2 regions of the Pararhizobium sp. IMCC21322 genome follow, and region 2 is predicted to be linked to the other one. Evidence: riboswitches for the same ligand, from Rfam matches in the RefSeq annotation. Region 2 holds a riboswitch; the other holds the start of a gene.

Region 1 (15,658 bases), 1.8 Mb from region 2:
ATACTCAGCATCAACGCTGACATCTGTCACAGTCAGTTCATCGCCATCAATGTCAGAGGCATTCGCCAGCAAAGCAGCTTCCGTAATGATGAAGCTGGTGTCTTCAGCAGTTGCACCAAGATCTACGTCATCAGCCACCGGACCATCATTGACTTCAGTGATATCCAGAACCGCTGTTGCACCGTCGGTTGTAGTGCCGTCAGAGACGGTAAAGGCAAATGGCACATCATCCGCATTGAGATCGGTTGTTGGCGCAAAGGTCCATGTGCCATCACCATTATCGGTGAGGGAGCCATACTCTGCATCAACACTGACATCTGTCACAGTCAGTTCATCGCCATCAATGTCGGAAGCGTTGGCCAGCAGGGCAGCTTCGGTAATGATGAAGCTTGTGTCTTCCTGGGTAGCGCCCAGATCAACGTCATCCGCAACCGGACCATCATTGACAGCTGCAACGCGAACAATTCCGCTGCCAGGAATCGTGACTTCGCCATCACTTACCGTAAATGCAATGTCTACATCACCATTGAAGTCCGAGTCTGGTGTGAACGTCCACGTGCCATCGCCGTTATCTATGATTTTGCCACCACTGACAGTCACATCAGCAGCAGTTAAAACATCGCCATCCGCATCCTCATAGGTTGCCAGCAGCATATCCTGTGTGATCACCTTTGAGGTGTCTTCGTCCGTGATAGTCCCAAACAGGTCCAGTTCTATCGGCGCGTTGTTTTCTTCTGGAGCGGAGCCTCCCCCGGAACCGCCTTGCGTACTGCCATCAGTAGAGGCGGTAGCGGCCGTCGGGCCTGCCTCATCCGCGTTATAAGGGTCTGTGGCTGCTGGTGTGAAAGAACGCTCCGATGATGATCCTGCATCTTCAACTGATGCGAATTCGCCGGTACTTCCATTGCCAGTATTGTTGGGTGAGGTATCGGGGGTGACACCAGGCGAATTTTCAGGCGTACCGTTGGGTTTGGTAATTGAGTCCAGACGCTGTTCATCAAATGCCTGAGGTGTAAACAGTGCCTCGGCACCGATTACTCCGTCAGCCAGAAACGCCTCATGACCATTCGCCAGATTTTCATTGCCAAAGTCGACAGAATTGTCTGTCAGGACAAAGTCATGCGTATCATCGGTCAAACGGTTCGCGGTTTGCTCATTGGTGGGTGTTTGCCCATCTTTACCGTTTGCACGCTGATTGCCTGATTTTGTCGTTTGCTTAGCCATGTTTGTCCTCAAATCCCCAACGGAATACGCAATTTCTCAAACGCATTGAGGGCAATCAGCCATAATACCGCGTTAACAAGCCCGGTAGAATTTGAACTATCGGAACCACAGCGCTGAATTACTGCCAAATTGGTAACCAATTCCTTTTCAAAGACATACAGGCTTTCACGGTTCCTTAAGGACGGACGCATAGTGTTCCCTGGTCAACAACCGGCGTTACCAGTGTCGGATTATGACGCAAATTGTATCGCGAATTGTATTGAGTAGAGCGACAAGTATGGCGTTGACTAAGAAGAAACCCAAGACAGCTTCAATTCTTTGGTCATCCGGGTTTGAACGGTTCGGACTGGGGACGGGGCGTCATCTGCGCATTGGCCCATCGGTTGTGCTGATGTCCAGCGTCATCAATATCCTCGGCCTTTTGATGCCGCTATCTATTCTGATTGTTTACGATCGCATTGTACCGAATGCCTCTTATGAATCGCTCACCATGCTTGTGGTGATGTTGATTGCATTTGCTTTGGTTGAAGCTGGATTACGGGTTTGTCGGGCATATGTACTTGGCTGGTCAGCTGCAAAGTTTGAGTTGCAGACAACCCTGCAAGCGCTGAACAAAGTTTTGACTGCGGACTATTCGTCTTTGAATTCAGTGCCACCCGTGCGCCAGGCAGAACGTTTGAAAGCAGTGTCGCGCTATGCTGACTTCATGGGAAGTCAATCCAGGCTGGCATTGATCGATCTGCCCTATGTCGTTCTGTTTTTAACTGTGATGGCCCTCATTGGTGGCTGGTTGGCAATCGTGCCGATTGCGGTCATTGCTGTGTTCACGGTTGTCATCCTTGTCTTGGCGGGCCGCTTTCGTCGGGTTCTGGAAGAACGTAAAAGCCAGGACACGAAAATTTATGATTTCATCGCAGAATTGCTGATCGGAATCCATACGATCAAGGGCGCCTCCATGGAATCGCAGATGTTGCGGCGGTTCGAGCGTTTGCAAAAGGGGGGCAGCATTACAGATTTTCAATCCATAGCGGTCTCCGCACACAGCCAGACCCTTATGGGCCTGTTCGGCAACACAACGATTATTGCCATGGTTACAACCGGTGGCTGGCTTGCTGCAGTCGGCGATCTGTCTGTGGGAACTCTTGCTGCCTGTACGATGCTCGCCGGGCGCACAATTCAGCCTGTTGTTCGTGTCGCGGGTATTTGGAACGAATTGCAAAGAACGGCGCTAGCACATCAGGATATCGGAGAGCTTTTCTCCAGCGAATCTGGGCCAAAAACAGCTCCGGTGGGGCAGGGCGTGCCGATCACCGAGAAGGCTGAACCGATTGCCCTGCAAGCGCAGAATATCTCTGTTGAACGTGTTAGTCGACCTTTGATTGAAGACATAAATTTTGATCTGAGACCCGGCCTGTTCCTGGGTGTTGAGGGCCCCGACGGTGAGGGAAAGTCCACCCTTATGCGGGTTTTGGGTGGAGATATGCCGTCATCGGGCGGAACGCTGCTTGTGAATGGAGAACCCATTACTGAAGCGACACGAGAGACATGCCGGATCGCATTTGCCAGTGCCAGTCAAGGCCTCTTCACCGGCACCATTCTTGATAATCTAACGCTTTTCGGGGGAGGTACCTCCATCGAAAATGCACGCTGGGCAGTAGATCTCATTGGCTTGCGCAAGTCGATCAATGCGCTGCCACTTGGCTTTGATACACCCGTTGGAAACACTGCTTCAGCAGCGCTCGCGAGTGGCTTCATCCAAAGAATAATTTTGGCCAGAGCTTTGGCTCAAAGACCAAGTCTGCTTGTTCTTGATGAACCTCAGGCATTTCTTGATAATGCTGCCGACCGAGATGTTTTGGCGGGTTTGAAGGAGCTCAAAGGTACGATGACCATTGTCATGGCAACGAACCGGCCATCTTATCTGCGGCTGGCAGATATTCGTTTGAAAGTTCAAAACGGACGGCTTGTTCCTGTTCAGGATGACGCAGCAGAAGCGCCAAAGCAGTTGGGGTCCGCAGCATGACGACTAAAGATCTCGACCACATGACCAAATCAGAGATCGATGAGACCCAGGTAGAATCCAATGCGGTTCACAAAAACCTGAAGTCATTGGCCAATAGCTTAGATGATGGGTTCCATCCAGCGGTAGATGTAAACAGACAGTTGGACAACATCTGGGAAGCCTGTCTGGTCGAGTTGCTGGAAGCAAGAAACTGGCCCGGCACAGAGCGACGTATTATCGAGGCGAGCCCTCATCTGCTTGAGATAGCCGATCTTGACGAGATGAGAGCAGTCCTGTCTCGGCTCGACTTCCAAACTGCTCGGCACAATATCGAGCTCAACAAGCTTGACCCAAATACGCTGCCCTGCATTGCTCTTATTGACGGAACACCTTTGGTTCTTCTGCGGTTTATCTCGGAAGATAAGCTAAATGTGTTTGATGGTCGCACTCGCGAAGAGCGGGTCATTGACGTCAGTCGCAAGCCTGTAGAGGTTTGCCTGGTTGAGCCCACACTGGGCGCGGCGAAGTCGGCACGCACCGAAAATTGGTTCAAGCAATCTCTTTATCAGTTTTTGAAGCCAATAATGGGCGTGTTTCTTCTAACGCTGATTGCGAATATTCTGTCTTTGGCGACGCCGCTTTACGTGATGTCTGTCTACGATCGGGTGGTCGGCGCCAAGGCAATCGAAACGCTTTTCACTTTTCTGGGCGTCATTGTTCTGATTGTCGGATTTGAAATGTATCTGCGCACGAAGCGCAGCAATCTAATCGCTTACGTCGGAGCGCGCTTTCATAATATTCTCAGCAATCAGGCGCTGAAGCAGATTCTGGGGCTTCCTGTTCCCATGCTGGAAAACTCCAGTATTTCGTCACAGTTGACGCGTTTCCGGCAGTTCGAAACAATTCGTGCGTTTTTCACCGGGCATATCGTGTCAGCATTGCTGGATTTGCCTTTCACCCTGATTTTTCTGGGAATTGTATTCTGGCTCGGCGGCTCGCTCGGCTTCGTGCCGGTAGCGCTGGTGCTCATATTCACTGCGGTCGCAATTTTTTCGGTGCCCAAAACACGCAACAATGTTGCAGAGGGCGGGCGGGCAAGCGCTCGCTCCAGCAGCTTTATTGACGAAACATTGGACAAGATATCAACCATCCGGCAGTTGCAGGCCGAAACGCTGTGGCAAAGCCGTTTCACCAGTTTCGTAAGCGATGATACCGTTCTGCGCTTTAAAGCGCGTTTCTTTGACGGCACCATGCATACATTTTCGCAAAGCCTGGTATCGGTTGCAGGGGTAGCTACTCTTGGATTAGGTGCGCTGCAGGTGATTGCGGGTGATCTGTCAATTGGTGCGTTGATTGCGATTATGATGGTGGTTTGGCGCATCTTGTCGCCCATACAGACCGTATTTTTGTCCTTGAACAGAATAGCCCAATTTCGAGAAACTGTTTATCAGATCAACGCTCTGATGCGCTTGCAGGTCGAGCGGAAAATTGCTGTCAGAAACCGTTTGCATGCGCCGTTGACCGGAGCCTTGACATTTCAGGGCGTGAGCTTCCGGTATCCAGGCACCTCGGAACCGGCAATCAGAAATCTCTCTCTCCAAATTAAGTCTGGAGAAATTGTGTGTGTTTCGGGAAGTACCGGCGCGGGCAAGACGACCATGACAAAACTGATAGCTGGCTTCTATCAGCCTCAGGCCGGACTTATTCTGTTAGATGGACTGAACCTTCGGCAATTGGACGTTTCAGAGGTTCGTACAGACATCGGCTACGTACCACAGACGCCGCATCTGTTTTACGGAACGCTCAAGCAGAATTTAACGCTTGCCATGCCACATGTCGATGAGGAGCAGCTACACGTTGCGCTACAGGAAGCCGGCATAGATATAAACGGCCCCGAATTTCCAAGGGGACTTGATACGATTATCCGGGATGGCGGAGCTTATCTCAGCGACGGGTTGCGAATGGAACTATCCATGGCGCGCGCGTATCTGAAACGCAGTTGCCTCTATGTTCTGGATGATCCCGGTGCCTATCTCGACAGGAAAGGTGACGCGAAACTGATCCGGACGTTGAATCACCTACGGGGCAAGGCAACCGTTGTCCTGATCTCCAGTCGTCCGGGGCTTATGCGCGCATGCGATCGTGTCATTCACCTGAACAACGGCACCGTTACTGCTGACGGAAAGCCCGAAGACGTGTTGAAGGCAATAGCATGACCCAAAACCACACCAAAGATAACTCAATAGGAACATGTGATGCTTAATAGAGGAAAAAGCTGGGCCGCCGATGCTAATCGGTTGACATCACCGCTGGAAATTGAGGGCGAACGCTGGAATGGAATGTTCCGGGGCTTTGCAGTGGCATTGGCTCTGTTTGTTCTGTGCATCATTTTGTTTGCGGCCGTTGCGCCAATCAATGAAGTCGCAATCACAACCGGGAACATAACATCCGCACAACAACCATCAATGCTTCAGCACGAAGAAGGTGGTGTGGTGCAGCATATTGCCGCACGTGCGGGCTCCAGAGTAAAAAAAGGCGAGATCATCGTTCAGTTGCGGGAATTTCAGAATGCCCGCAAACAGGGCCAATTGGATGTTCGGATTTCAGATGCTGATCTGACAATTGCGCGCCTTCAGGCCCTTATTGAAGGAACTGAGCCTAACTTTCCTGTTGCAGATCCTGAATTGCTGACGCGCCAGGAATTATCATTCTTTCAGGCACGCAGAGCTGCCAGAAAAAACCGGGAGGTTCTCTTGGCAAGGATTGCGCAACGTGAAGCCGAGCTAAGTGGCGCAGATAATCAGTTGGAGAGCCTGGAGCAGGAAAGAGCCAACCACGTCGCGCTGGTTGAAATGCGCAGAGGTTTGGCTGCAGAAGGATATGCCTCTCGCCAGTCATTGTTACAGGCTGAGTCAGAGCTTGCGAAAACCGAAGGTCAGATTGCCCAAACCATCGGGCAGACGGAAACGGCATCGAAAGCGCTTGTGGAATCCAAGGCCAGTCTTGGTCAGCTAACGGCGGAGAACAAAGCCAAGTGGTCGGCTGAACTCAGTCAGGTCACAGCTGAACTCAAAGATTTGCAGGAGCAATCCCGCGAGCAGCGCGACCGCAGTGAGCGACTTGCAATACGGGCGCCTTTCGATGGTTGGATCCAGGATTTGACACCAAAGGCATCTGGTGAAGTGGTTCGGGCCGGAGAACCAATCGGTGAGATTGTTCCAGAGGGAAGCCCTCTTTACGCATCCGTACGTCTCAAGCCAAAAGATGTTGCATCCATAGCAATAAACGATAGAGCTCTTGTGACCTTGACCGCATTTAACGCAGACAGTTTTGGCGAAGTTCAAGGCGTTGTATCCGACATATCGCCCACCACAGCTTCTGACGAACAGGGTAATGTTTTTTATGAAGTTGATATCGCTCTTGAAAGCGTAGAGGGCAAGCGCGTGGCCGATCTATCCAAGCTGCGCCCTGGTATGGAACTTCAGGCAAGAATTCAAACTGAAAAACGCACTATGCTAAGGTATTTTCTGCGTCCGGTTTACCGGTCACTGGAAGTAGCTTTCTCCGAAAGTTAAGTAAAAATTAAGCATAAATCCACGATGATGCGGCAGGTTTCACACTTGCTTCGCTAGGGTCTTATGTCGCGTAATTTATGCATCAAAAACTGGTGGTTGCGCCGTGTCTTTATGCTGTCTGGCGCGTCGGCGTTGTGCCTTCTGCCCGTTTCAGGTTCATTGCAAGCTCAGGAACTTCCGGGGCTGTTGCCTCAAGTCTTTGAAAACAGTGCTGAATTATCTGCTTTTGACGCGCGCAAAGACGGCGCTGAGGCAGCCGTTGATGAGGCAAGGGCAGCGTTTCTGCCCTCGCTTGGTGCAAAATTCTCTTATGGTCACAGCAGCTCTCACATCGAGAGTGGTGGAACCACAACTGATAGCTCCTCAAAGACTTATTCATATGGTGTTTCGGCAACTTTGCCGCTGTTTCGTGGCGGTCAGCATGTGCACGGCCTGAAATCAGCAAAATTTGAAGCAAAAGCTGTCACTCTCGAGCGCTTCGACAAGAAGCAGGAAATTTCTCTGGAGGCTATAGATGCCTATCTCGGCGTGATTCGTGATCGTCAGATCGTATCTTTGCGCGCAGAAAACGCAGAGAACCTTGCGGCAATTCGTAGCAGCCAGGAAGTTCGTTTTCGGCTCGGCGAGGGCACGCGCACAGATATCGCACTGGCAAGAATTCAACTCGAGCTGACCCGCTCTGAGAAACGTCAGGCACAGGGTCGGCTGCGGACCAGTGAATTGACGTATGAAAAACTGACAGGCGGCTCTGCAAGCGCGTTGATGGCACCGGATTCTCTGCACCATTTACTGCCGCGAACTGCTGCTGACGTACGGGACCGGGCTGCAAGTCAGAATCCAAAAGTGAAAGTTGCTGCCGCGCGCTCCCAGGCGGCGCGCTATGCAGCGAAAGCCAAATTCGGGGAAGCTCTTCCAAGCGTTGATCTGACCGCCAGTTATGACTGGAGCCACGATCAGGTTGATGGAACCGATCTGGAAGAGACGGGCTATATTGGTGTCTCCGTTTCAATCCCGCTCTTCGCTCCGCAGGCTTATGCCGGCATACGAAAGAGCAAGGCGCTTAGCCGTCAGCGGGAATATGAAGCGCAAGACGCTGCAATCGGGGTTCAATATGCTGCAGATATCGCCTGGGGTGATTATCTGACTGCGAGAGATCGTATTGTCTCATTGCAGGCTCGTAAAAAAGCCTCACTGGATGCCGCGTATGGAACACGCAAAGAATATGATGCGGGAACAAAAGATGTGTCCGATTTATTGGATGCGCGTGAACGGGTAGTGGACGCAGAAATCGATCTGGTTTTTGCCGAATATGATCGTTCGTATGCCTCTTACGTGCTGCTTGCCACTATCGGAGAGCTGGGCGGGTATGACGAAACGGCTTATCTGCCGGAGTTCTCCAACTAATTATTGTAGCCACGCCCCTCGGCTGAGCGCGAAAGTTTCTTGCCCAATTGTGCCTCACGCACGACCGTATAAAGCGAGGCGCCAATAATGATGAATGCGCCCAGAAATGTCTCGAAAGTCGGCCACTCGCTGAAAAATATCGCACCGAACAGCGTTGCGTAGATAAGCCTTGTGTAGTCAAGCGACGCAATTGCTGTGGCTTCGCCTACCCGGAAGGCTCTGATGTTGCACCACTGCCCGAAAAACGACGTGATGCCGATCCCCAACATAAGAAGCCACTCCTCCTGTGTCGGCGCTTTCCAGAAGTAGATTGCAGCCGGTAACATCAGCGCGCCGATAAAGATGACCTGATACGTCATGATGGTGATGGTACGTTCAAACTGCGACAGATAACGCAGGATAATCATCACCATTCCAGCGGCCGCTGCACCAACCACAGCTGCCAGAGCCCATTCGTTGAGACCATCAGCGTCTGGCCTGACCATAATTAAAATGCCGACAAATCCTATCAGAGCTGCTGACCAGCGTCTGATACCAACGGTTTCCTTCAAGAAAATGATGGCAAACAGAGTTATAAAGAAAGTTTTTGCAAAGCTGATTGCAGTTGCCTGTGCCAGCGGAATATGGATAACCGCAGAAAACCCGGTCAGCATGGCAACCAATGCCAAAAAAATGCGCGCCATATGGATGGAAAAATGGTCCGTCTTCAGAATCCCCGGAAAACCGGTCACCAGTATCGGCAAGACAGTCAGGAACATCACGCCCTGGCGTACAAGCAGTATCTGCGTGATATGAATCCGCTGCCCGACATCCTTGATGAATACCACCCCGATTGAAAAGAAAAGGGCCGCCACCAATATCCATATGGCACCGCGCACATTGCCGGGCTTTGACAACCACCAGTTTATGGCCGGTTGGCCCCATCGTTTCAAACGATCGAGCAGGCGAGTGGCGTATGGAAGCCGTTCTGGCATAATAAAGTGTGTCCGTGACGGGAATCGCGTGACAATAGACAGGATGAATAGAAGTGCCTAATGTTTGGGAGGATGAGCCTAAGCACTTGTCGCGATGAGTAATTTTTAAGTCAGGTGGAACCTAGCATGAATCAGATGGCCCCGGCAAAGTTTGGAACTGGCGCTGCAGTGCGCCGCAAGGAAGATGCGGCTCTTATTCAGGGAAAAGGCGCTTATACCGCTGACTTCACGCCACAAAACTGTCTTCATGCTTTCGTCATGCGCTCACAAATGGCGCATGCGCGATTCGTCGTTTCCAATTTGGACGAGGCGAAGGCATCCGACGGAGTGAGAATGGTTTGGACAGCAGCGGACATTGCTGATTTGGGTCCGATCCCCTGTGATGGTCTGGAACGTCAACCTGATGGGTCTATGCCAACGGCAACAAAACGAACTGCATTGGCAAGCGGTGTTGCGCGACATGTTGGTGATCCTGTGGCTTTCATTGTCGCAGACACGATTGAGAACGCTCAGGCTGCGGCTGATTTGCTTGAGGTTGATTACGATGCGCTCGACATAATTGTTGAAGCGGCGCAGGCACTGGATCCCGACGCGCCTCTGGTCTGGCCGGAACTAGGGACAAATCTGGCGAATCTCATTCATCGTGGCGACCAGCAGAAAACCGATGCGGAATTTGCGCGGGCCGACAAGATCGCAAAACTCGACCTCACAAATAACCGTTTGGTTTGCAATTATATGGAAACACGGGCCTGTCTGTCGGAATATGACGAGAGTACCGGTCGTTTCACCGTGACCATGGGCACACAGGGTGGTCACAGTATGCGTGACTTTCTGTGTAATGATATTTTGAAGGTCGAACCAGCGCGCATGCGTATCATCACGCCAGATGTGGGAGGTGGTTTTGGTCCGAAAGCTTTTGTTTATCCAGAGTATCCGCTGGTTATAAAAGCAAGCGAGACATTGGCTACACCGATCAAATGGGTTGGTGATCGCTCTGAACATTTTCTCCAGGATGCCCATGGCCGCGACAATGTGCTGACAGCAGAATTGGCCATCGACGAAGACGGGCGTTTCCTGGCGCTGCGTGTAGATCTTGTCGCAAATATGGGGGCATACCTGTCCCAATATGCACCGTTCATCCCTTATCTGGGCATCACCATGGCAACAGGTTGCTACGACATCCCGGTCATGGATTACACGGTGAAGTGCGTCTACACGAACACTGTACCGGTCGATGCCTATAGGGGCGCCGGACGTCCCGAGGCTGCCTATCACATTGAGCGTCTGGTCAATGAAGCGGCCCGGATAACAGGGCTTGCACCTGAAGAGATCAGACGACGCAACTTCGTCAAGCCAGAGCAAATGCCATACCGCACACCGGGTCGCCGCACCTATGATACGGGTGATTTTGCTGGCCAGATGGATGCAGCGCTTGCAAAAGCGGATTATGCAGGCTTCGAGACGCGCCGACAGGCAAGCGCTGCCGAGGGAAAATATCGTGGTTTCGGATTTGCCACCTATGTGGAAGCCTGTGCCTTTGCAGGATCTGAAGAAGCCCGCATTGAGTTGAATGAAGATGGGTCCGTTACATTGTTGATTGGGACGCAATCCAATGGGCAGGGACATGAGACAGCATATGCCCAGTTCATCGCAGGTCATCTCGGGCTGGACTATGACAAGATCAATGTCGTGCAGGGTGATACCGACAGAGTACGGCAGGGCGAGGGGACTGGCGGTTCCCGGTCTATTCCCCTTGGCGCAGTATCCGTAGAATGGGCCGCAAAGTCTCTGGCTCAGAAAATCAAGGAGAAGGCGTCCGACGAGTTGGAAGTATCGGCGCAGGATTTGGAGTTGCAGGAGGGCGTGGTTCGCGTTGTGGGGACCGACCGACAGATCACCCTGGCCGAAATTGCGCAAAACAGCAGCGAGCAGCTATTTGCTTTGGAAGAATTCAAGCAAAATGAAGCGACATACCCCAATGGCACACACGCGGTGGAACTGGAAATCGATCCGCAAACCGGTGTCACAAAGCTTCTGAATTATACCATCGTTGATGATTTTGGCGTGACTGTGAATCCAATGCTTTTGGCTGGACAAATTCATGGTGGTGTCGTGCAGGGCATTGGACAGGCGCTGCTTGAGCACACGGTTTACGATGAGGATGGCCAACTGCTGTCTGCCAGTTTCCTTGATTACTGCATGCCGCGCGCAGACGATGTTGTCGATTTCAACTTTGAAACCCGAAATGTGCCTTCAAAAACCAATGCGCTTGGCATTAAGGGAGCAGGTGAGGCTGGATCAATAGGATCGTGCCCTGCCATCATGAACGCTGTTGTGGATGCGTTGATGCGGGGCGCAGGAATTACACATTTTGACATGCCGGCTACACCATCACGTGTCTGGGAGGCGTTGCAGGCCGCCTAGACGTGAGGACCCAACCGCCAAATTGAATTCAGATCCTGTTGCATGCTTGCCATTGCCAAATCAGAAAAACATGGTAAACGGAGAACTCACTCATAGGGGTGCCGATTGCACAATCGTGATTGGCTGAGAGACGTATGGTCAACCCTGACAACCTGATCCAGATCATGCTGGCGGAGGGAATGAGGTTTGAACGATAAAGACAGTCTGAACGATAAAGACACATCTCCCGAATTTCTGAAAGCGGAAGCAGCTTCATCGCTGGAGAGCGTGCGCGCTGCGCGGCCGCACGTGCATTGCATCACGAATTCTGTGGCTCAGACATTCACTGCCAATGTGCTTCTGGCCCTTGGCGTAGAGCCATCCATGACCATCGCACCTGACGAGATCGGGGCATTTGTCTCTGCTTCCGACGCGACATTGATCAATCTGGGCACATTGGACGCTGACCGCCGTCAATCGGCGTTGATTGCTGCTGAGACAGCGAACGGTCTTGGCAGACCTTTTGTGCTGGATCCGGTCTTCGCGCATAAGTCGCCATCCAGAAAACAGCTCGGCGAGATAATTTTGGCGCTTGAGCCAACCGCCATGCGCGGCAATGCCGAAGAGATATCAGGCATTAAGGCAAATGCCAGCAAAACGGTGTTGGCTGAAACCGGTATCACAGACATTGTGCGGTTTGGCGGTAGAACAGTCCGGCTGCAAAACGGCGATCCCCTGATGGCCAAAACCACCGCAGTCGGATGTGCACTGGGCGGGGTGATCGCAGCATTTCTGGCAGTCGGGAATGACAGGTTCATTGCTGTAACCGCTGCGCTGATGAGTTTTGGTGTTGCAGGTCAAATAGCAGCAGACAAGGCAAAAGGCCCGGGCAGTTTTGTACCGGAATTTCTGGATGCGCTCTACCAGTTAACGCCCGCTGACATCGAAAAACTGGGACGCATTTCATGAGCAAGGTTGATCTTTCCCTCTATGGCATTCTTGACCCCCGGCGATGCCTTGGCCGCGACTTGGGCGAACTGGCCGATGCTGCAATTTCCGGTGGCTGTACCCTGTTGCAACTACGCGACAAGGAAAGCTCCACACGGGACATTTTGTCGCGCGCAAAAGCCATCAAATCAGCCATTGCGGGGCGGGTACCGTTTCTGGTGAATGACAGGGTGGACGTTGCGCTGGCCAGTGGCGCTGATGGTGTGCATATCGGACAGGACGATATGCCAGTGGCCGATGCACGCCAATTGTTAGGGCCGGATGCGATCATCGGCCTGTCCATCAAGACACGGCAGGACGCTACGCAATTTCCGCGTGAAGGTCTGGATTATGTTTGTATTGGCGGTGTGTTTGAAACGCAGTCAAAGGACAATCCTGTCAGCATCGGCATTGGTGGATGGGCCGAATTGGCAGCGCTTTGTCGCGAACGAACGAGCGCACCAATTCCTGTGGGAGCAATAGCCGGAATTGACCGTCACAACGCGTCTCAGCTGATCACGGCCGGCGCAGATGGGGTTGCGCTCATCTCCGCAATTTTCATGGAAGCTGATGTGCAGGCTGCTGCCACGGAATTTCATAAAACCATTCATGAAGCACGAACGCTATGACCGCTTCAACAACACCTATTGCGCTGACAATTGCCGGATCGGATTCAGGCGGCGGGGCAGGAATTCAGGCAGATTTGAAGGCATTTTCTGCCATGGGCGTTTATGGGGCCAGTGTACTGGCCGCATTGACTGCACAGAACACACTCGGTGTGACGGCCATCCACGATGTCCCGATTGATTTTGTCACAGCACAGATGGATGCGGTTTATTCCGATCTTGCAGTGGTTTCCACAAAGATTGGCATGTTGTCCCAGACAGCCATTATTGAGGCTGTTGCAGCCGGTCTTGAACAGCATGGAGCGAGACAGATCGTTCTGGACCCGGTGATGGTTACCACGTCCGGTAGCCTGCTGCTGTCAGAAGATGCGGTTGAAAGTTTGAAAAAAGCGCTGCTTCCGATGGCTGATCTTATCACGCCCAATCTTTTTGAAGCGGCGGTCCTGCTGGGTGACGAACCTGCCCTGGACAAAGCGGGTATGGAAGTCCAGGCCAGACAATTGCTTGAGATCGGAGCAAAAGCTGTGCTGCTGAAAGGCGGTCATTTTGACAGTGAAACAGCAGATGATCTGTATCTGAGTTCGCAGGACAAGCGATGGTACTCTGCAAAAAGAGTGCAGACCAAAAACACCCATGGTACCGGCTGTACATTATCCGCCGCCATAGCTGCAGGTCTTGCCAAAAGAAAGCCGATGCCTGAGGCGATTGAAGACGCCAAACAATATCTGTCTGAAGCCATTGCGCGCGCCGACGAGTTGTCGATCGGGCAGGGGCCGGGACCGGTTAATCATTTTCACGCATACTGGAACAGCAAGGTTCCGGAGGATTCCAAATGACAAAATCCAAAAACATGTCACGCAGGCAGTTTGTGGCTGTTTCGACTGCGGGTGCAGCATCAGCCGCCACACTTGCAACGCCAGCAATTGCGACAGGACATGTTGAATGGCGATTTGTCACCTCTTGGCCAAGAAATTTGCCAGGGCCGGGCGTCACTGCACAACGCCTGGCTGACCGGGTTGGTGCCATGTCAGATGGGCGTTTGAAATTGCGCTTGTTTGCCGCCAGTGAGTTAGTGCCCGCTCTTGAAGTCTTTGATGCCGTGTCCAATGGCGCGGCAGAAATGGCGCACACAGCGGCCTTGTTCTGGCAGGGCAAGGTTGCTGCCGCACCATTTTTTACCGCTGTTCCGTTTGGCCTTGCCCCGATAGAGCACATTACATGGATTGAACATGGCGGTGGGCAGGAACTGTGGGACGAGCTTTATGCGCCTTTCGGATTGAAGCCCTTCATGGCGGGAAATACCGGTTTTCAGATGGGCGGCTGGTACCGGCGGCCAGTCAATGTGCTGGATGATTTCAAAGGGCTGAAAATACGCATGCCGGGGCTTGGCGGTCAGGTGTTGGCACGCATGGGAGCAAGCCCTGTGACCATCGCGCCCAGTGAAATTTTGCCGGCGCTGCAATCCGGCGTTATTGATGCCACGGAATTTCTTGGTCCGTTTTCAGATATGGCCATGGGCTTTCATCGAGCTGTAAAACACTATTATTGGCCGGGCTTTCACGAGCCTAATGGCACTGGCGAAGCCATCATCTCAACCGAGGCCTGGAACGCGCTTGATGCTGATCTGAAAGCTGTTGTCGAGAACGCCTGCCGGGCTGAAAACGCTTATGCGCTGGCGGAAGCTGAATGGCAGAATGCATTGGCTCTGGAACGACTTGTGAAAGATTTCCAGGTGAATGTGCGCCCTTACCCGGAACCAATTCTGGACGCTGCCAGACTAGCCGCCAAAGATGTGATGGCAAGCTTTAGCGCTGCCGATGATCTGTCATCCCGGATTTACCGCTCTATGCAAGCCGCCAAAGATCGTTTGGGGCCGTGGTCAAACATATCTCAAGCAGCTTTTTTCAATGCGCGGCAAATAAAATAATTTTAAGTGGGTGCGGCCCCTAAAACGCGGATGGGAACAGGCCGCCGTCCAATAAAAGGTTCTGGCCTGTAATATAGCCGCCATGCTGTGAACAAAGAAACGCACACGCATTGCCAAATTCCTCTGGTGTTCCAAAGCGGCGGGCAGGGATCTCTGCTCGCTGATTTGCAGCCACTTCTTCTTCTGTTGCACCTGAGTTTTTAGCAGTGGCACGAAGGCCGCCGCGCAGACGGTCCGTGTCCATCTTGCCGGGCAGAATGTTGTTGATGGTAATCCCGTGCGGCGCGAGCTGACGGGCAACACCGGCCAGAAACGATGTCAGGCCTGCTCGTGCGCCAGAGGACAGATCAAGCCCTTCCAGCGGGCTCAGCACCGAAAGAGACGTGATGTTGACCACACGTCCGAAATTCTTTTCTTTCATGGAAGGGCTCACCGCCTTGATCAGCTCTATCGGCGTGATCATGTTTTGCACGACACCTTCAATCATCGCATCACGGTCAAGCAGGGTATAATCCTTGCGGGGTGGACCCCCATTA
Region 2 (15,658 bases):
GGCAGCCCAAGCATCGGCTGAAGACTAATGGATAAAGTGTAAGCGTATGGCTGATTTCTATAAGGTTTTGAGAAAAACAATCGAGGCTCTTCCTGTGGCAACGGGACAGGCGCGACGGTCCGTTTATGACCGCGCACGCACTGCAATCAGCAGACAGCTTGATGCCATGAACCCACCATTGCCGCCTTCAGAGGTTTCGCGGCAAAGGCTGGAGCTGGAAGACAGTATTCGCTCTGTCGAGGAAGATTATGTGTCTGGCAAGATCATAACCGATTCCGAGCGCGAAAATGCTGCGCGCCTTGCGCAACTGGAAGAAGAGGAAGCCCAGTTCAGGGCACAACGTTCCTCCCGTCAGGTTCAGGACGAAGCTGAAGATATGCGCAGAACTGCGCCGCCCGAGGCTGCTCCGGCGCCCGTCCCGCCACAACCCCAGCCGCGCAGGCCCGAACCTGCTGAGAGGGAAGAACCATCTGTGGCGGCGTTTGATGCTGCCGTTGCATCAGCCCGTTCCCTGAACGAACCCAGTCTTGACGAACCGCCGCTGAGAGCTGCACCAACCCAGCGCGAGCCTGTGCGTTCACGGGCGCCTGATCCGGAACCTGCAGCGCCGCGCAACAAACGCGAAGGATTGTCGCGACGTCGTGGTCGGGAAGACTACTACGACGCGCCGGCGCTGGATGATCCGTATATGGATGATGCAGCTGACGAGCAGGATGACTATTATGATGAGCCCGAATTAGTATCTGATCGACCTGACCCGCGCGCTGAGCGTGACCAACGCGGAGGACGCGGTGGCGGCAGGGGTAACTCCGATACATATTATGATGATCGTCAGCCTTATCCCGGCGAACGTCCAAGACGCCGCATCTGGCCCTGGATTCTCATACTTCTGATTCTCGTTGCACTTGGTGGCGGCGGCTGGTGGGCATTCCAGAACCAGGAAAAGGTGATGACAACCTTTGAAAACTGGCTTGATTATGGATCGAGCGATGTCAGTCCATTGCAACCTGCTATCGGCGAAGGCGCTGCTGCTGGCGATGGCCCAAGGCGGATCAACGCCAACGAAGATGCTGAGTCTTCGAAAAATGATGGTCGCATCATCGATGATTCAGGACAAATGAACCCTGACGTCGAACAGGGTGATGATGGATCCGCCGTCGGCGAAGGCGTGTTGCCGCAACGTGCCATTTTGTACGAAGAAGGTGCTACAGCCGAGGATTCAAGAGCTGTTGCCGGTGGCACATCCTGGAGCCTTGGAGACGACAATGGATCTCCAATCATTATTGGGCGGGTGGAAATCCCCCAGCGCCGCTTGTTCTTCGATATCATTATTCGCAAAAATGAAGATGATTCCCTTGCCTCCGCCAGTCACCTGGTAGAAATATCCTATCAGGCGCCGCCGCGATTTGTGGGCGGTGGAATTGAAGATATTCCTGCATTGCTGCTGAAAGGCAGTGAGGAAGCACAAGGCGAATTGCTGGCATCGGCTGGCGTCAAAGTCTCTGACACGCTGTTCTGGCTGGCGCTTTCCGCGACACCTGAGAATGAGGTGAATAATCTGAAGCTGCTCCGTGAAGGCAGTTGGTTTGATTTGCCAGTTCGTTACAAAAACGACAAGCGCGCTATCGTCACACTTGAAAAAGGGCGCGAAGGTGAAGTCGTGTTTGCACAGGCTTTGGAAGCCTGGAGCCGAGGAAACTGATCTGGCGCTTGAAGCGCAAAGAAAATCTGACTAAGCTAAAGTTGTTTCGAGGGGTGTCCCGGCGTTAACGGGGCTGAGATGGAAGCAGGTTCATGATCCGATATCGGATTTGGACCGCGCGTTTCCGGACCCTTTGAACCTGATCCGGATCATGCCGGCGAAGGGACGAAGACCTGTATTCTCCGTTTGCGTACCTTTCCGCATGGTCCTCTGTTTTTGAGGGCTCCACTCGCGTGACACACAGCGTGAACACGACCACAACACACAGACGAATTACTGGCGTGCTTTTGCGCGCATTGGTTGTTTGCGCCTTGCTGATTGCTGTCTGGCAGGCGGTTGTCGTTCTATTTGATCTGCCACCCTTTATGCTGCCGGGACCCTTTCGGGTCGCTGCCAGCCTGGCCAATAATTTTTCCTATCTGTTGGGTCATGCGGCCATCACCGCAAGCGAAATTCTGCTTGGCTTGTTGCTGGGCCTCGTGCTGGGCGTTGCGACAGGGCTTTTCATGGCGATGTCACCATCGGCAGAGCGGATGGTGTTTCCGGTGGTTCTGGCGACACAGGCCCTGCCGGTCTTTGCCATTGCACCGCTGCTGGTGCTTTGGTTCGGTTTCGGGCTTGCGTCGAAGGTTATCATGGCGACGCTGATTATCTATTTTCCCATCACATCGGCCTTTTTTGATGGTTTGCGGCGCACAGACCCGGATTTGCTGGATCTGGGGCGTATTGCCGGGGCCAGCCCTTTGCAAAGTCTGCTCCACCTACGTTTGCCATCCGCATTGCCGTCCTTGTCATCGGGACTGCGGGTTGGTGCCAGCCTTGCGCCCATTGGCGCCGTCGTGGGGGAATGGGTCGGGTCTTCTGCCGGGCTTGGCTTTGTAATGCTGCATGCCAATGGCCGAATGCAGACAGATTTGATGTTCGCTTCACTTTTTATTCTAGCGGTGTTCGTGGTGCTGTTGCGCTTCGGGACCGACCGACTGACGCGCCGACTGGTGTTCTGGATGCCGGAACACCAGCCACAATCAATCAACGCCACATAAACAGGATTTCTTACATGCGTTACTTCTTCAGTGTTCTCTTTCTAATTTCCAGTTTGTCGGGGGCTCATGCTCAGGAAAAACTGACCGTTTTGCTGGACTGGTTTGTCAATCCCGATCATGCACCGCTTATTGTGGCGCAGGAACTGGGCCTGTTTGAGCAAGCAGGCCTGGAGGTCGAACTGATTGCCCCTGCCGATCCATCTGCGCCACCACGGCTTGTGGCAGCCGGCCAGGGTGATATTGCAATTTCCTATCAGCCAAGCCTGCATCTTCAGATCAAGGAAGGCCTCCCGGTTGCCTGGATTGGAACGCTTGTGGAAACACCGCTTAATTCCCTGGTGGTTCTGGAAGACAGCCCCATTCAGTCCATCGCGGATCTGAAGGGAAAGAAGGTCGGGTTTTCAGTTGGTGGCTTTGAAGATGCTCTGCTGGGTGCCATGCTGCAGGGTGTAGGTCTCAGTCTTGATGATGTGGAGCTGGTGAACGTCAATTTCTCACTTTCGCCTTCACTGATCACTGGCAATGTTGATGCAGTAATTGGTGCCTTCCGCAATTTTGAGCTTAACCAGATGGATATTGTTGAGCGCCCCGGACGGGCGTTTTACCCGGAAGAACATGGTGTTCCTGTGTATGATGAGTTGATCCTGATTGCCCATATGGACAAGACAGATGATGCGCGTTTTGCCAAATTTCTGAGCGCTGTTGAAACAGCCACAATCTATCTGACAAACCACCCCGAGGAAGCTTTGGAGTTGTTTGTCAAAGCGCATCCTGATTTGAACGATGAGTTGAACCGTCGTGCATGGTTTGACACGATTCCAAGGTTCGCCAAACGTCCGTTCGCCTTTGATGCAGCGCGCTACAAGCGTTTTGCTGCGTTCATGAAGGAACGCGGCCTGATTGATGAAGTGCCTGATATGGCGCGTATCGCAAGACCTTTGAACTGAGTCCGGCTTAGGGTCTGGGCCAATCGGAAGAGTGAGTTCAGACCCTAATCTTCGGACGATCTGGGCAAGGGATTGCGGGAGAGGAGAGACCACATCTCCTTGTTGGTCTTCATCGAGCCACGCGCTTCAATCTCGATCAAAAGCGCCCTGGTAACATCCAGATTAGCGCCAACAATCTGTGCAAGGGTTTGAATGCTCATCCAGCCTGCGCCTTCGGCTCCCTTCAATGTGGTTGTCAAAAGTTTTTTTCTGGCCAGATCGATGCGCGATTGTTTGCGGCTTTGCAGGATGTGTGTGAGCCATGTACCTGAAATGGCAGCCAAACCGCCCACGAGCGCCCCGACAACGCCCGTCCATGCCTCAATAGCCATGGTGTTCCCTCCAATGGTTTACCGGATTTCTACCATAGTTCTGGCTTCGGTGCTGCTAGCGCCATTTGATGGAACACCCCATGGAAGCGGTCTGTTGCCGGGGGCCGTTACCCGTTTTGGCAATCTGGCGCATGGCATTCAGCAATTCAGGAGTTCGATTTGCAGCGTCTTTCATGCCCGCATCGTCAAGGCGACCTCGATATTGCAATTCTGCCTTGTTGTTGAACCCAAAGAAATCGGGCGTGCAGACTGCCCCATAAGTACGCCCGACGCTCTGATTTTCATCAACCAGATAGGGGAACGTGAATCCGTGTTGTCTGGCAAACAGTTTCATTTGAGCAGGGCTGTCGGCAGGCACATTGCGGTAGTCGTTCGACATGATGGCCAGCACACCGATGCCCTCTTGCTGCAGGGTTTTTGCATCGGCCACAAGCCGTTCTATGACAGCATGAACATAAGGGCAGTGGTTGCAGATGAAGGTGATCAAGAGCCCGTTTTCGCCCATGGATTTGTTCAGCGAGTGGCTGACGCCATCTGAATCTGACAGTTCAAAGTCGGGCGCTTTCCAGCCAAAATCGCAAATGGGTGTGTCGAGCAGCATGGCACTGTGTCCTGTTGTTACCTGTGTTGGACCAATGTGTGGCTTGCAGGCGCGGAATTCAAGCTGACAGTAAATCGGGCCCGCCTGATGTGGCGCGCCCGACAAATTGTTGCCGTCTGGTCAAGTCCACAGGCTTAGCTGAGGACAACCGTCCGAGGTTGTTTCAGCTGTCGCACCTGATCGACCAATGGTGCAACTGACACGTTTCCGGAAGGCCGAGAAACTGTCAAATTTTACAACATCCACCGGTTAATCAAACAGAAATGTAACCCGTAGACGCTCCGGTGTTGCACCTGTCTGTACACCCAGAACTTCCCCTTTGAAGGGTTGGCCAAGGTAATGACCGTGCACCCTGTCTCCAAGGTTTAATCGGTCTGGCGGTGGCTGGTTACCAATAGCTGCATGCATGGTGTTCCAGTCTTTGTAGCCATGTTGATGAGACAGAAGTTCCAGCGCTTTGCTGTGGCTGATTATTGTTCCCTGCGCTTGCAGAGTTGTGCGCAGACGTTTTGCCTGTGCTTTCAACTCGTCCAGCGGGGGGCGTGTATTTAACCCATTCATCGCAAACCTCTTTCAGCGTTTGGATGCGGTCTTGCAGGGTGCTCGCATTGCCATTGCTCCGCAAACTGAAATCGGGAGATGGGAGAGTTTCAAAGGTTTCACCGTGGCAGAGCCAGCGAGCGGCAGGGACCTTTTCCCTTGCCGCTCACTACTGTTGGTCGCGTTATTTGTCAACCAATGTGTCGTTCCAAAAGAAGCGGGTGATAACCCGTCTCCTCGGTCTTGCTGTCAATGTCAGCCGTACCAGCCGCCCATTCTGACTTCGGCGGCTTCACCCACAAGTGTGGCAAACTCTGCCGGGTCCTGCGTGCCATTGTCACGACCACGATAGTGGTAGGGATAGACATATTTCGGCTTGAACTCAGCAACTGCTGAAGCGGCTGCAGCCACATCCATTGTGAATGGCAGGTTCATACAGACAAAGGCCAGGTCAATGTTTTCCAAGGCGCGCATTTCAGGAATGTCTTCCGTGTCGCCGGAAATGTAAACGCGGAAGCCATCAAATCCCAGTACATAGCCATTGTCGCGGCCTTTGGGATGGAAATTCAAACGTTCTTCCGTGGTGTTATAAGCCGGAATGGCGTCAATGCTCAGGCTTTCATATGTGGTGGATTCACCATTGGCGATCTGGAATGCCTTGGCTTTCAGATCATCTGCAAGTTTGCCATAGACGGCCGGATTGGTGATGATCTGTGTGTTCTCGCCAGTGACTGCCGCCAGTGTTTCCAGATTGAAGTGATCACCATGTTCATGGGTCACGAGCACCAGATCGGCTGCCGGGAAACCGGCATAGGCAGATGCTTCGCCGACGGGATCAACATAGATCGTGCCAATGGGTGTTTCCATGACAAAGGAGGCGTGACTGACAGGATGGACTTTGATGTCTCCTGCGCCAGTTGTAAACATGTCGCTGGCATGGCCAGCGGCGTTGGCTGCGTATGGCAGCAGGGTAATGCCCGCGACAATTATTGCCGAAGTTGACAGAAATTCACGACGTGATTGTTTCATTTAGTTCTCCTTTGTGTTGCCAAAAATGTAGCGCCAGAATTGACAACATCAAGGGCTGTGGAGCCCGCCGGTGTAAGTTTTGCCTTGCTGTTGACAGCTTACAGATGCGCTTTCAACTCTGATAGGTGTCTGACCACCAACACGTCATCCGGCAAAGATGTTGGTATTGTGTCGGGGAAGTAAGCAAAGACTTTCATTCCGGCTGCCAGTCCGCCATGAATGCCAGGCAGGCTATCTTCAACAACGGCGCAGTCAGAGGCCGCAAAGCCAAGCTTTCTGGCTGCACTCAGAAATAATTCCGGATCGGGTTTCCAGGCCTGAATCTCATAGGCGCTGAACAGACGGTCACCGAAAAAGGGCAGGAGGCCGGTTATGGTCAGGCTTAATCTGATTTTTTCCGGCGGACCGTTAGAGGCGATGCAGATTTGCGAATTGATGGAACTAACCAAGTCCAAAGCACCATCGATGGGCTGCAGCTTTTCTTCGAATGCCTGAGCTGTTCTTTGCCGTAAATGGAGGACAAAATCATCCGGCAGCTTGCGGTCGAAATGGGTTTCAACATCGGCAAGGCTCTCAGCCATTTTACCACCACGAAACCGCTTGACGGCCTCATCCAGTGAAAAATTCATGCCCTGTTCCGCCAGAACATCCACAAGCACCTGGTTCGACAGTATTTCACTGTCCACAAGGGTGCCGTCCAGATCAAAGAGTGTCAGCTTAGGCACATTGAAATCCTGAATTTTGTTTGCGTCAACTTGACAAATGTTTGTTGTTTGAAGTCCTTTAGCGACACCATTTCAATTCGCGAGGACATCATGCCGAGTATTAAGAAATTTGCTGCCGGAAATGGCACAATCACATCAATTTACGATGGCGAGTTGCTGCTTGGCCCTGAAATGTTTTCCGGCATATCCGATGCGGAAGTCACGAAATGTCTTGCCAATATCGGTCTAACGGAAGGGCCCGTGTCTGGTAGCCTGAACGCCTATATTTATCAAGACGGCGATAAGACGATCCTGATTGATTCAGGTGGGAAAGCCGCCATTCCGGGCACCGGACAATTGCTCGACGGCATGAAACTGGCGGGCATCGCGCCGCACGATATTGATATGGTGCTGTGTACCCATTTGCATCCAGACCATATTGGCGGCCTCATTGACGAGGGGGAAGCTGTGTTTACAAACGCTGAGCTTAAAATCCATGACACTGATCGGGAATTCTGGCTCAACGCGGAAAACCGTGAGAAAACTCCGGAAGACTTTAAAGTTTTTTTCGATCTGGCTGGTGCTGTCCTGAATGCATACCAAGACCGTACTTCCACTTTTATCGGGGAGACTGAAGTCGTTTCCGGCGTGAATTCCGTGCCGCTTCCGGGCCACACGCCCGGCCATAGTGGCTTCCAGATCGGCGATGTTGAGAACGGGTTGTTGATATGGGGCGATATTGTGCACGTTCAGGCCTTCCAGATGCCGCAACCAAAGGCGTGTATTGCCTTTGATGTTGACTCGCAGACAGCCGCAGCGACCCGGATTGCCATGTTTGAACGGGCAAGCAAGGAGCGGCTTCGAATAGCCGGTATGCATTTGGCCCATCCTGGCGTTGGGTATGTTGTGCCGAGGGGCGATGGCTTCTGGCTGGAACCGGCTCATATTTAAAACGAATATTTCTTAGGGACCTATTGGGGCCAGCCCCAAATTCACACCACTATACATAACTCATTGTTATGACGCTCCCTCGGAACGATATTGAACCTTCGCAGACCAGCGGACTAAATTTCGGGAAATTGAGTGCGTGATCCTAGCGCATTGGTCGTCTTTCCTGGGAGGGTTTCGTTGATGGAAACCAATATTTCGTTCAAGTCGGATGAGGTCGATATCGTCGGTGTCATGCACCAGCCTGACGATTTGAAACCTGGTGAAAAGCGTCCACTTGTCATCGCGAGTCATGGCTTTGGCGGCTCGAAAATCGACGGATCAATGGCAACGGTTTGTCCAATCCTATGTGATTGGGGCTATATCGCTATTCGTTTCGACAGCCGCGGCTGCGGAGAGAGTGGTGGTGAGCGTGGCCGGGTTATCTGCATGAATCAGGTCAATGATCTGGGCAATGCGATTGACTGGCTGGGGCAAGGGCCTGGAAAAGTCAAAGCTGCAGCATGCGGGAGAGGGCGCCTGGGAGAAGTATGAGGACATGTTGAAGCGTGGGCGTGAGCACAAGGCGAAAACCGGCGAGTCCATGAAGGTTCAACGGTTTGATATTGTACCGATCCCGACGCACATGCGCGATCAACTTCCTGATGATGCCATCATGGAGTTTCCTGTCGATACAGCAGAGAGCATCTGCAGTTTCATGCCGATCAACTTTGTTGGCAAACTTGCACCCCGACCATTGCTGTTGATGCATGCAGCGACTGATGCTGTGACACCAACGGACTCCACGCTGGAAGTCTTTCAGCACGCAAATCTGCCAAAGGATTTGGTTCTGCTGTCCGGGCTGGATCACTTTCCACTGGGGACAGCGGATAAGCGTCTTTACAATGTGCTTCGCGTTTGGCTTGTTTTTCACTTCGCATTGAAGTGAAGAACGGGCAACTGGTTGCAGTCTGCGCGTTTGCCTGACGTCAATTCGGCTCTTTTCAAAACCGTGAGCGGCAAACGCGCAATTTTATGATCCAGCTAGTCTATGTTTTAGCTTGTATGGGCTTCCAACTGAGCGGTACGTCCACGTGCAGCTTCCAACGCAGCTGTCTGCATGGATTTTTGCACCTTTTCGAACGCTCGAACTTCGATCTGCCGGACACGTTCCCGGCTGACGCCGAATTCTCCCGACAAATCTTCCAGCGTGATTGGATCTTCCGAAAGGCGACGTGCCTGGAAAATGCGCTGCTCGCGTTCATTCAGGGTTTCCATAGCAGATTTCAGCATGATACGGCGCTGATCCAGCTCTTGTTGATTGGCAACAATGGATTCCTGACTTTCGCTTTCATCAACCAGCCAATCCTGCCATTCGCCGGTTCCATCATCCGCCTTCAAAGGCGAATTCAAGGACGCATCGCCGGAAAGACGACGATTCATGGAATGGACTTCCTCAACCGAAACGCCGAGCTTGGTGGCGATTTTCTCGACCTGCTCATGGTTGAGATCACCATCTTCCAATGCCTGAATCTGGCTCTTCATCTTGCGCAGGTTAAAGAACAGGCGCTTTTGGTTCGCGGTGGTACCCATCTTGACAAGGGACCATGAGCGCAGGACGTATTCCTGGATCGATGCCTTGATCCACCACATTGCATAGGTTGCAAGCCGGAAGCCGCGTTCCGGGTCAAACTTCTTGACCGCTTGCATAAGGCCGACATTGCCTTCCGAGATGACTTCGCCGATGGGCAGGCCATAGCCACGATATCCCATGGCGATTTTTGCGACGAGGCGCAAATGGCTTGTAACCAATTCTTCAGCAGCACCACGATCCTCGTGCTCCAAAAAGCGTTTGGCCAGCATGTATTCCTGATTGGGTTCCAGCATCGGATATTTGCGAATATCTGCCAGATATCTTGATAATCCACCTTCCGATGACGGAACAGATGGAACATTTCCGGTCGCAACAACAGCTCGGGCCATAAAGCACCCCCTTGTTTAAATGTCTTCCGACTCGCGGCAAGACTTTTAGCGCTGCCCTGGGGACCAACCCTCGGCGCAACGCTCCCACATCACTATATAGGTTCAATTGTGGCAGATGATAGATGAGTCATCGGTATATTACGATAAAGTAATTTTTTTCTGTTAAGCCACTGTAAATATTAGGTAAATGCGTTGATCAGCGCTGCCATATCTTTTGGAATATCGGCTTCAAAGCGCATGATTTCACCATTTATCGGGTGCTCAAACTGTAACATGGCGGCAAAAAGCGCCTGCCTGCGGAACTTGTTGACCGTCTTTTCTGCTTGATCTCCCAGAATAGTCGATTTGGTTTTGAAGCCTGATCCATAGACATCATCGCCCACCAAAGGGTGACCTGCGTGAGACATGTGAACCCTGATCTGGTGTGTTCGTCCGGTTTCAAGTCGGCACTCTACCAGGCACGCTGTTGGTGCGCCTTCTTTTGTAAAATAGCGTTTCAGAACCTTAAAGTGAGTGATGGCGTCCTTGCCGCGTTCGTCGTCTTCATCCCGGCGTTTCACCACACCCATTTTCAAACGGTTGTTGTCCGAGCGGGCAATTGGCGCGTTAATTGTGCCCTTGGCCGGCTCCAATGCGCCCCAGACCAAGGCCTGATAGGCACGCTCAAGATTGTTTGTCCGGCCATGATCGGCAAATTGCTGCGTCAGGCCCAGATGGGCATCATCTGTTTTGGCAACAACCATAACCCCGCTTGTGTCTTTGTCGAGGCGGTGAACAATGCCCGGTCTGCGTACGCCACCAATGCCGGACAGGCTGTCCCCGCAATGATGAATGAGCGCGTTGACAAGAGTTCCGGTCCAGTTTCCGGGGCCTGGATGTACGACCAGACCGGCAGGTTTATCAATGACAACCAGATGTTCATCTTCAAACAGAATGGTCAGGGGAATGTCTTCTCCCTTCGGTTCCGGATCTTCCGCTTCCGGCATGTCCACGGACAATACATCGCCCGCGTTGACACGGGCATTCGGCGCGTCTACCACTTCCCCGCTCACGCGCACGCAGCCTTGCTTGATAAGCGTCTTGAAGCGGCTGCGGGACAGACGTCCCGCTTTCGCAGCAATGATTGCATCCAGCCTTTGCCCGGTTTCAACCGCGTCAACTATAAACTCAAGCCGCTCTGCCGGCGCATTGGACACATTTTCAGCCATGGCTCAGATCGACCCTCTTGATGACGAAGAAAAACCGCTCGACCCGGCTGTTGAGCGGGTGCGGATAAAGCTGAGGCGATTGCTGATGGGCTCCAGTCTCATCATGGTGCTCGGCTTTATCGCGGTGTTTGGAGCGTTGTACTACCGCATCACGCAGACAAGCGAAAGCGATGATGCCGCGGCGGCCACGAATAATATGGTTTTGCCTGAAATTGCGGCGACGCTGTCCTTACCATCTGATCTTGGTGTTCTGATTGATGTCAGCCTGTCCCGTGGCCAATTGGTCGCAAGCTTTGAAAATGGCCCGGAAAGTTACACCGTTCTGGTAATAAACCGGGCCGACGGATCTGTCGTTGAGCGTTATGAAATGCGCCGGGGCGCTCCATAAAACCTTTTTCTGAACGTGTTCTAAAACTGGCATATTCTTTGCAGTTTACTTTACGGGCTTCGCTCGTGAAGTCCTGATCATCTGAAACTCTTTTTGAAAGGAGAATCATTGTGATGATTGGTGGTGCATCTTCATCCGGCTTTGATTTTTCGGCCATGCGTGCCGAAATGAAGGAACGGATGGATGCCAAGTTTGAGGCAACCGACACAGATAAAAGCGGTGGCATCTCATTTGAAGAGTTCAAGGTAAGCCAAGCTGAACGCGCGGCAGGGACGGCAAGTTCTGCCGATTCTGGCGATCCAGAGGAATTATTTTCCCTGTTGGATGCGGATGGCGATGGTGAATTGACAGCAGCGGACCGGGAGAAATCCGGGCCGCCTGGAGGACAGTTTTCTCCAGAGTCATTTATGGCGTTGCTGGGTATTCAGGAGCAATCTGGAAAGGGGCCGCCTCCACCACCGCCTGGTGGTATTGAAGGGTCCGATCCGCTTAGCGAACTGCTTTCCGCAGTTGAGGATACAGATGACACTGAATCCAGCCTGATCGACGAATTGCTCGAAACTTTGAGCGAGACACAAGCGAGCTAGTATTCTCATGCGATCCCTCGCATGTGCTCGCTCCCAAACATACAGGATTGTCCGGGCACGACAGGTCCGGACAATCTGCTGTTACATGCTGCAGTTCCGGGTTGCAGTTTCGTGCTGCAGTTTAGGGTGAAAATGCTGATCGCCTGTTGAGCGGGATTGTTGTTCAGTCGATTGGCAGACCGCTTGGAACTGAAACGGGAATGCCGAGCCTTCCGGACGTGGCACTGGTGTCCGTGAGTGCTTGCAAAAAGGCAATCAACGCATCGACCTCTTCATCCTTGAGAGATATTGGTTTCAACACATTGGCCGCCAGGATGCGGCGGCGCTCGCGTCGGTCCTGCATGATGAACCCGTCTTCATTTGAAAGCCTGGGATGCTGGGGAAGCGCGACCGAACGCAGGGAGAAACGCTCAAAGCTTGAGACAGGGTCCAAATGGTGGCGCACCACGCCCTCCAGCGTCGCATAGGCGCCAGAATGGCCGTAAGGCTCTGTCAGGGCGACATTGCGCAGGCTCGGAGTGCGGAACTTGTACCGGTCTTCAATCAGATTGGTTGCGCCGGCGCGGCCACGATCATGGCGTATAGCCTCGAGCCGTGCCACCCGGCCGGGCCCGATTTGCGGCATGGCTATGGCGTGGAATTTCTGATCAGTCAAAAACGGGCCACTGTGGCAGGATGCGCAGTTTGCTCTGCCGTAAAACAGGTCCAGGCCGATTTTCTGCTGTTCCGTCAGAGCCTGCTGTTCACCCGCCATGTAGCGATCGAACGGGCTTTGGGAACTGCGCCACTCTGCGTTGACAAAGTCGCCAACGGCATTTGCGTAATGGACAATTGTGATGTCTTTGGCTGACTGGATTTCGGGGAAAGCGTCCTGAAACAATGGCAGATAAGGTTCGCTCTGGCGCAAGCGCTGTTCCACCTTGGCCCAAACACCCTTCCAGGGATTACCGTAAATATCCTCAAGAGCCTGGCCAATGTCATTTTCAGTGCCCTGACCCGCCATTTCAATCCCAGATGTCAACGGGAAAAGCGCCTGCGCTGCCAGTATGGTCATCAGGCCGGTTGGCGTGTCCTCATCGGCTGGTGTGTCGAAACCGGAGGGGTCTTTCTCATCGATCTCCACACGTCCGTCATGGAACAAAGACGAGAATTCTAGAGCGCCCAGATTGAAAAGCGCCGGTGAGTTTCGAGGCACCCGCCGCCGGATCAAATCCCGGCCGGACCCAATCGTTCGGTTCTTTCCGATTCCCGCACCGCCTTCTCCAATGCCAAGGGGGAGGCCGTCCCCGCTCGCAAGATCAGGATGATGGCAAGTCGCACAGGAGATATTTTGGTTTCCGGATAAAAGCGGATCAAAGAACAGCTTTTGCCCCAGCAGGGCGCGATTTTCATCATAGGGATGATAAAGGTTTTCGGTTACCGGTGTTGGCAGGTTTGCGATGGTTTTTTGGTCAGCTAGTGCGGGTGATACTGTTGCCGCCGCAAACACCAATGCCATAAAAGAGGTTGTAAGAGCCGCCAAACGTGAAGCTGTGACACGTCTGGAATGAGTTCGGTGTGAAACGATCAGCACCTGATTCTCAGGAAGATGCAGTTGCCGTTTTTATGCGGCGAACCTTCTTTCCAAATTTCATGATCTTTTTGCGATTTTTGGCCGCGATGCTGTCTTTCGGTGTGGCCTCGGCCACATTTTGAGCAGCGCTTTCTGGCTTGGCTCCAATCGCTTCGGCACCGGTACTATCGGCAGGCCTCGCCAGCGTGGCAGGTTTAGCTGCCATCTGCTTACCGCTCATTTTGCCATTATAGTGCAACGGGCTAGGTTTCACCTTGCCATTGGCTCCGGAAGACATAGCGCCTTTGTTGTTCCTGGAAACCGCTGCAATAACACCTGCAAAACCGGACTTCTTGGTTTTGAACGGCTTATCCTGTTTAAGCCGCCTGCCTGAAACAATCGCTGTGTTCGTGACTTCCTGATCGCCGGTTTTAGCGGCTGTGATACCCGGACTGTTTGCTGTTACCTCTTCTTTCAAGAGGCTTGCCTTGCCATTGATCGCCATTGAGACAGCAGGCGCTTCGATGGGCTTTTCTGAGGTTACAACAGTGTTTTTTGGCACTGTTTCCACAGATGTATCCTGCGGTTTCGGAGGTGTTGTATCGGCTGCGAAGGCACTGGTTTTCTGTGGCTCTGCGGATGTCAATTTGGCGTTTGATCTACCAAATTGAAAAGTCGCGATTTTGGGACTGGCGGTGTCGGTGGCCTGCGAAGCTGGCGCAGCGGTTTCAGGCTTGTGATTGATCGGGCTTGGATTGGGGTATTGCCTTTCAGCGGCTGGCTTCAGAAATGCTGGAATGACGGCCATAGATGCAGCGGCCTTTTCAATCTGATTTGCTGGGGTCTTCGGTTCTGGCGCTGGCTTATCTGGCGTCAGCCTGTCTGACTTTGGCGCATCTGCCTTCGGAACATCTGACGTTGGAACAACTGGGGTTGGCGTATCTGCTTTTGGCTTATCAAGTGCCGCGATTACGGCGGGAGCCTGCTTCACAGCAAGGGGGGGCTCAACAACTGAAGGTTTGGCAACAATGGCAGGTGCAGGTTTCGCGGCAACAACAGGTGCCGGTTGCGCAATTGGCGCGGGGGGAGGCGTGCTTTTAACGAAGGCACTAACATCTTCGGCAAGGGCCTTGAGCTCTTTTCTCAGATTCAACTCTTCCAGAGACGGCATATGCCGCTCCATTTCAGCGACCCTGGACTGTGCGTTGTTAAGCTCCGTCTGCATGGAAACAATACGCACATTGGCAGCACTCTTTTCCGAGCGGAGTTCTTCAACTTCTTCCTCAAGCTCAAAAAGCCGTTTCTTTTCCTGGCCTGTCATGGTCTTCAGAGCAGATTTCGCGATTTCTTTCTGCTTTTCCAGGGTGACTTCCGCAGTGCTGATTTTCTTTTTCAGGCCTGCATATTCATTTTTGAGTTTTTCAAATTCCTGTTCGACACGCTCGGCAAATATGCGCCATTTTTCAGCGGTTACGAGGTGCTGTTGGGATTCCACCTGCAATTGGTCTGCGCGCTTTTCCTGACGGTTTAACTCGACAGCGAACCGTGCGCGCATCTGATCTTTCTGGGCAGTAATTTCAGACAAGGAAACAGGTGCCTGACGCTCCAGTTCGTGAATGGCCAAACGCCGCGCCCGGCCGGAAACGATCGGCAAAATAACGAACAGAAGCAGGCTTACGCTGAGAGCACCCAATGCGAAATACAGTGCTGCCTCAATCATGTTGTGATCCTAATCGAACGGGTTTGGTTGTTAGAACGGATTCCATGTCGCCCGTGGTGTAAATTTCAAATAGCCGACATTCAAGCCAAGCCGTGCGCCTATGCCAGCTCTTACCGGCACCATGATAATGTTGTTGTTCGCCATGACAGTCATGCCGACACCTCCCACGATATAGGCCGAACCATTGACGCCTGCAAAGCGCTGATAGGCGTGGTCAACCGTGGGCAAATTATACACCAACATCATCACACGTGAAGCGTTGCCGCCAAAGTCCCAGCCAATTGAGGGCCCCTGGAAGAAAATCTTATGGTCGCCTGCACCTTTTGTGTACATCAAACCTTCGCCATAAACGAGGC

What was found. A riboswitch is a leader RNA that binds a small molecule or an ion and turns the genes downstream of it on or off. The one in region 2 is predicted to bind thiamine pyrophosphate.
Region 1: another riboswitch for thiamine pyrophosphate. It lies ahead of RAL91_RS11520 (hydroxyethylthiazole kinase); the one in region 2 lies ahead of RAL91_RS20160 (ABC transporter permease).

Annotation. Positions count from the first base shown of each region.
Region 1 is NZ_CP132335.1:2,404,741-2,420,398, forward strand. Features, by position in the region: gene RAL91_RS11485 (cadherin-like domain-containing protein) at 1-1,224, opposite strand, end outside; gene RAL91_RS11490 (ABC transporter transmembrane domain-containing protein) at 1,502-3,247, shown strand; gene RAL91_RS11495 (peptidase domain-containing ABC transporter) at 3,244-5,442, shown strand; gene RAL91_RS11500 (HlyD family type I secretion periplasmic adaptor subunit) at 5,482-6,801, shown strand; gene RAL91_RS11505 (TolC family protein) at 6,865-8,205, shown strand; gene RAL91_RS11510 (DMT family transporter) at 8,202-9,179, opposite strand; gene RAL91_RS11515 (xanthine dehydrogenase family protein molybdopterin-binding subunit) at 9,306-11,603, shown strand; TPP riboswitch at 11,688-11,799, shown strand; gene RAL91_RS11520 (hydroxyethylthiazole kinase) at 11,790-12,551, shown strand; gene thiE (thiamine phosphate synthase) at 12,548-13,198, shown strand; gene thiD (bifunctional hydroxymethylpyrimidine kinase/phosphomethylpyrimidine kinase) at 13,195-14,031, shown strand; gene RAL91_RS11535 (TRAP transporter substrate-binding protein) at 14,028-15,122, shown strand; gene RAL91_RS11540 (SDR family oxidoreductase) at 15,142-15,658, opposite strand, start outside.
Region 2 is NZ_CP132335.1:4,239,247-4,254,904, reverse strand. Features, by position in the region: gene RAL91_RS20165 (hypothetical protein) at 47-1,702, shown strand; TPP riboswitch at 1,742-1,885, shown strand; gene RAL91_RS20160 (ABC transporter permease) at 1,948-2,745, shown strand; gene RAL91_RS20155 (ABC transporter substrate-binding protein) at 2,760-3,692, shown strand; gene RAL91_RS20150 (hypothetical protein) at 3,737-4,063, opposite strand; gene RAL91_RS20145 (thioredoxin family protein) at 4,119-4,664, opposite strand; partial or broken gene RAL91_RS20140 (glyoxalase superfamily protein) at 4,785-5,225, opposite strand; gene RAL91_RS20135 (MBL fold metallo-hydrolase) at 5,460-6,233, opposite strand; gene RAL91_RS20130 (HAD-IA family hydrolase) at 6,332-6,958, opposite strand; gene RAL91_RS20125 (MBL fold metallo-hydrolase) at 7,049-7,888, shown strand; gene RAL91_RS20120 (alpha/beta hydrolase) at 8,069-8,419, shown strand; gene RAL91_RS20115 (S9 family peptidase) at 8,424-8,813, shown strand; gene rpoH (RNA polymerase sigma factor RpoH) at 8,921-9,847, opposite strand; gene RAL91_RS20105 (RluA family pseudouridine synthase) at 10,027-11,055, opposite strand; gene RAL91_RS20100 (hypothetical protein) at 11,054-11,443, shown strand; gene RAL91_RS20095 (hypothetical protein) at 11,557-12,030, shown strand; gene RAL91_RS20090 (cytochrome-c peroxidase) at 12,194-13,603, opposite strand; gene RAL91_RS20085 (hypothetical protein) at 13,611-15,302, opposite strand; gene RAL91_RS20080 (DUF1134 domain-containing protein) at 15,333-15,658, opposite strand, start outside.